DNA from 2 places in the Streptomyces purpurascens genome. Region 1 is predicted to be linked to the other one. Evidence: predicted binding sites of a transcription regulator. Region 1 holds the regulator's gene; the other holds the start of a gene.
The links. Region 1 encodes HrcA, which represses chaperone genes, less so after heat shock. Its sites were predicted from a motif close to TTNGCACTCNGNNNNNCNGAGTGCNAA; they were not measured.
Positions count from the first base shown of each region.

Region 2: groES (co-chaperone GroES) is a predicted target of HrcA. The motif match lies at 1,552-1,578, and genes of this name have one in related genera.

Region 1 covers NZ_CP108341.1:3,116,596-3,118,987, forward strand. The annotation lists gene dnaJ (molecular chaperone DnaJ) at 1-720, opposite strand, end outside; gene hrcA (heat-inducible transcriptional repressor HrcA) at 720-1,736, opposite strand; gene OHU35_RS14230 (MBL fold metallo-hydrolase) at 1,908-2,392, shown strand, end outside.
Region 2 covers NZ_CP108341.1:5,712,492-5,714,883, reverse strand. The annotation lists gene groL (chaperonin GroEL) at 1-1,022, opposite strand, end outside; gene groES (co-chaperone GroES) at 1,144-1,452, opposite strand; gene OHU35_RS26210 (polysaccharide deacetylase family protein) at 1,622-2,389, opposite strand; gene OHU35_RS26205 (polysaccharide deacetylase family protein) at 2,386-2,392, opposite strand, start outside.

The DNA.
Region 1 (2,392 bases):
ACCGGGCCCGACCTCACCCTCGCCGGCGAGCTGGATGCGCGTGCCGTTGTCGACACCGGCGGGGATCTTCACGGTCAGGGTCCGCCGGGAGCGGACGCGGCCGTCACCGGCGCACTCCGGGCACGGCGTCGGCACCACGGTCCCGAAGCCCTGGCACTGCGGGCAGGGCCGGGACGTCATGACCTGGCCGAGGAACGACCGGGTGACCTGCGACACCTCACCGCGACCGCGGCACATGTCACACGTCTGCGCACTCGTCCCCGGCGCGGCACCCTCGCCGCTGCAGGTGTTGCAGACGACGGCCGTGTCGACCTGGATGTCCTTCGTCGTACCGAAGGCGGCCTCGTCGAGCTCGATCTCGATACGGATCATCGCGTCCTGGCCGCGGCGGGTGCGCGAGCGCGGACCGCGCTGCGACGCCGTGCCGAAGAACGCGTCCATGATGTCGGAGAAGTTCCCGAAGCCACCGGCTCCGAAGCCGCCCGCACCGCCGCCGGCGGCCTGCGAGAGCGGGTCGCCGCCGAGGTCGTAGACCTGCTTCTTCTGCGGGTCCGACAACACCTCGTAGGCGGCGTTGATCTCCTTGAACCGCTCCTGGGTCTTCGGATCGGGGTTGACGTCCGGATGCAGCTCGCGTGCGAGCCGCCGGAAGGCCTTCTTGATCTCTTCCTGCGACGCGTCGCGGCGCACGCCGAGTACGGCGTAGTAGTCCGTGGCCACTACGACTCCGCCAGGATCTGTCCGACGTACCGTGCCACTGCGCGTACCGCTCCCATCGTTCCCGGGTAGTCCATGCGGGTCGGTCCGACCACGCCGAGCTTGGCGACTGCCTCGCCGCCCGAACCGTAGCCGACCGACACGACGGACGTGGAGTTGAGTCCCTCGTGGGCGTTCTCATGACCGATACGTACGGTCACGCCCGGATCCTTAGCCTCGCCGAGCAGCTTGAGGAGCACGACCTGCTCCTCCAGCGCCTCCAGCACCGGCCGGATCACCAGGGGAAAATCATGCCCGAAGCGGGTGAGATTGGCGGTGCCGCCGATCATCAGCCGCTCCTCGTTCTCCTCGACGAGCGTCTCCAGAAGCGTGGAGAGCACCATGGAAACCGTACCCCGGTCCTCGTGCTCGAACGCCTCCGCCAGATCCTCCACCAAACTCGGCACATCCGCGAAACGGCGGTTCGCGACACGGCTGTTGAGCCGTGCGCGCAGATCCGCGAGCGAGGCCTCGCCGAAGGGCGCCGGGCAGTCGACCACCCGCTGCTCGACCCGCCCGGTGTCCGTGATCAGCACGAGCATCAGACGCGCGGGCGCGAGGGAGAGCAACTCCACATGCCGCACGGTCGACCGGGTCAGCGACGGGTACTGCACGACGGCCACCTGGCGCGTGAGCTGCGCCAGCAGCCGTACCGTACGCGCCACGACGTCGTCGAGGTCGACGGCACCCTCGAGGAAGTTCTGGATCGCGCGCCGCTCGGGCGCGGTCATCGGCTTGACGCCGGCCAGCTTGTCCACGAACAGCCGGTAGCCCTTGTCGGTGGGGATGCGCCCGGCACTGGTGTGCGGCTGGGCGATGTATCCCTCGTCCTCGAGGGCCGCCATGTCGTTGCGGACGGTGGCCGGGGAGACGCCGAGGCTGTGCCGCTCGGTGAGGGCCTTGGAGCCGACGGGCTCCTCGGTGCCGACATAGTCCTGGACGATGGCGCGCAGCACCTGAAGCCTGCGTTCACTGAGCATCGCGCGCACCTCCAGAAGTCGTCCGCCTGCTGCCTGCCTGTCGTGGCCTGGCACTCTGCGCGTGCGAGTGCCAGCATTCCCCGGCCCAGTGTACGGCGGTGGGGTGCACCCCCGGCAAGGCTGGTCGTGCGCTGTCGTGCCCGCGACGGGTGTCACCGCTAGCGTCGCCGTATGACGGTGACTTGGGAAGAGCTCGGGTGGGAGCGGGTGGCCGCCGGGGTGGGGCGGTGCCGGCTTCCGGTGTGGGACTGCACGGCGGGACTGGTCGCCGGTGAGGGCGCGGTACTCATGATCGACGCGGGGTCGAGCCCGGCCGAGGGCGCGCGGTTGCGCACGCAGGCGCAGTCGCTCACCGGTCACCGTGTGACGCATCTCGCGCTGACCCACCCCCACTTCGACCACGTCTTCGGCGCGGCGGCGTTCCCGGAGGCGGAGGTGTTCGGCGCGGTGGGCGTGGACGCGGTCCTCACGCGCGTGCGGGACCGCGAGGAGCTGCGCGTGGACGCGGTGCGGAACGGCCTGGCGGAGCCCGTCGCGCAGGAGTCGGCGGAGCGGCTGGTCCCGCCCCGCCATCTGGTCTCCGGCGAGTGGACGCTCGACCTGGGCGGCGGCCGCCAGGTGCTGCTGGCGAACGTGGGCCCGGGGCACACCGCGCA
Region 2 (2,392 bases), 2.6 Mb from region 1:
TCGTCCTTGTTGCCGGCGCCGTCGACGACCGTGGTGTCGTCCTTGGTGACGGTGATGCGGCGGGCGGAGCCGAGGACGTCCAGGCCGACCTGGTCGAGCTTGAGGCCGACCTCCTCGGAGACGACCGTGGCGCCGGTGAGGACCGCGAGGTCCTGCAGCATCGCCTTGCGGCGGTCGCCGAAGCCGGGGGCCTTCACCGCGACGGCGTTGAAGGTGCCGCGGATCTTGTTCACGACGAGGGTGGACAGCGCCTCGCCGTCGACGTCCTCGGCGATGATCAGCAGCGGCTTGGAGGCGTTGGCCTGGATGACCTTCTCCAGCAGCGGCAGCAGGTCCGCGATGGCGGAGATCTTGCCCTGCGTGATGAGGACGTACGGGTCGTCCAGGACGGCTTCCATGCGCTCCTGGTCCGTCACGAAGTACGGCGACAGGTAGCCCTTGTCGAAGGCCATGCCCTCGGTGAAGTCCAGCTCCAGACCGAAGGTGTTGGACTCCTCGACGGTGATGACACCGTCCTTGCCGACCTTGTCCATCGCCTCGGCGATGAGCTCGCCGACCTGCTGGTCCTGGGCGGACAGACCGGCGACGGCGGCGATGTCGGACTTCTCGTCGATCGGGCGGGCGGTCGCGAGGAGCTCCTCGGACACGGCCTTGACCGCGGCGTCGATGCCCTTCTTCAGGGCGGCCGGGGAGGCACCGGCGGCGACGTTCTTCAGGCCCTCGCGCACGAGCGCCTGGGCGAGCACGGTCGCGGTGGTCGTACCGTCACCCGCGATGTCGTTGGTCTTGGTCGCCACCTCCTTGACCAGCTGGGCACCGAGGTTCTCGTACGGGTCCTCGACCTCGACCTCGCGGGCGATGGTCACACCGTCGTTGGTGATGGTGGGGGCGCCGAACTTCTTGTCGATGACGACGTTGCGGCCCTTGGGGCCGATCGTCACCTTGACCGTGTCGGCAAGCTTGTTGACGCCGCGCTCGAGGGCGCGACGGGCGTCCTCGTCGAACTTCAGGATCTTCGCCATGGGAGCGGTTCAGCCCTCTCGGAAAACGTGGGTGAAACGAACTGCGCCCCCGACGCCCGGCTTCATAAGGTCGCGGGGGCCAGGGGCGCAGTTCACTGCAATGCTGGTAATGCCGGGTGAATTACTTCTCGACGATCGCGAGCACGTCGCGAGCCGAGAGGACGAGGTACTCCTCGCCGTTGTACTTCACCTCGGTGCCGCCGTACTTGCTGTAGAGCACGACATCGCCGACGGAGACGTCGAGCGGAAGACGGTTACCGTCCTCGAAGCGGCCCGGGCCCACGGCCAGGACGACGCCCTCCTGGGGCTTCTCCTTGGCGGTGTCCGGGATGACCAGGCCAGAGGCGGTGGTCTGCTCGGCGTCGAGCGGCTGGACCACAATGCGGTCCTCGAGCGGCTTGATGGCAACCTTGGAGCTGGTGGTCGTCACGATCCGACCTCCCCCTTCGGAGATCTCACGGGGTTAACTGTCTGAGGTGGCGACCAGGTCGATCCGTCGTCGCGGGTGCCGGACCTGCCCGTCGCTGTGTTGGCACTCTCCAGTGGGGAGTGCCAGAGCCGAGACTATGACCGCGATTAGCACTCGGTCAAGCGGACTGCTAATTGCCTGCGGCGCGTCGGCCGGTGATTTCGTGTCGGAGGTAGTCCTCCAGCCGCCCCACCCGCAGCCCCCGCCCCTCGATCTCGCCCAGCAGCCGCACGGTCCGTTCCGCCGGCGTCAGGGACTCCGTCTCGGCCGACGGCACGGAGATGATGTCGCCGGGGCGAAGGCGCGGCTCGCCGTGGGGGTACGTCAGTTCGCCGTCGGCGGACAGGGACGCCCGCCAGAGGACGACCGCCGTGATGCCGCAGTCGGCGGCGGCGCGCAGGGTCGTCCTGTCGTACGTGCCGTAGGGCGGGCGGAAGAGGTGGGGGCGGATGCCGAAGCGGGAGCGGAGTTTGTGCTGCTGGCCGCAGATCTCGGCGCGCTGGCCGGCGTGGGGCAGGCCGCGCAGGGCCGGGTGGTCGAGGGTGTGGTTCTGGAGGGACGCGCCGACCGCGCGCAGCCGGGCCAGGTGGCCGTATCCGGGGCCCGCCACGCGGTCCGTGAGGAACAGGGTGACCGGGAGCCGCCGTTCGCTGACGAGGCCGGCGAAGCCGGGGTCGCGTTCGGCGCCGTCGTCGTAGGTCAGGAAGACGACCGGGTCGCGGGTGCGGACCCGGTCCACGACGGGCGGCAGGCGCGCCGGACGCACGAGGGGGCCGGCCGCGTGTGCCGGGTCCTGGCCCCGGGCGTCCGCTCCCGCCCGCTCCCCCGCCGCCCCGGCGCACCCGGCCAGCAGGAGCACGACCGCACAGAGCGCGGCGGCCGTCGGCAGCCGCCTCACAGG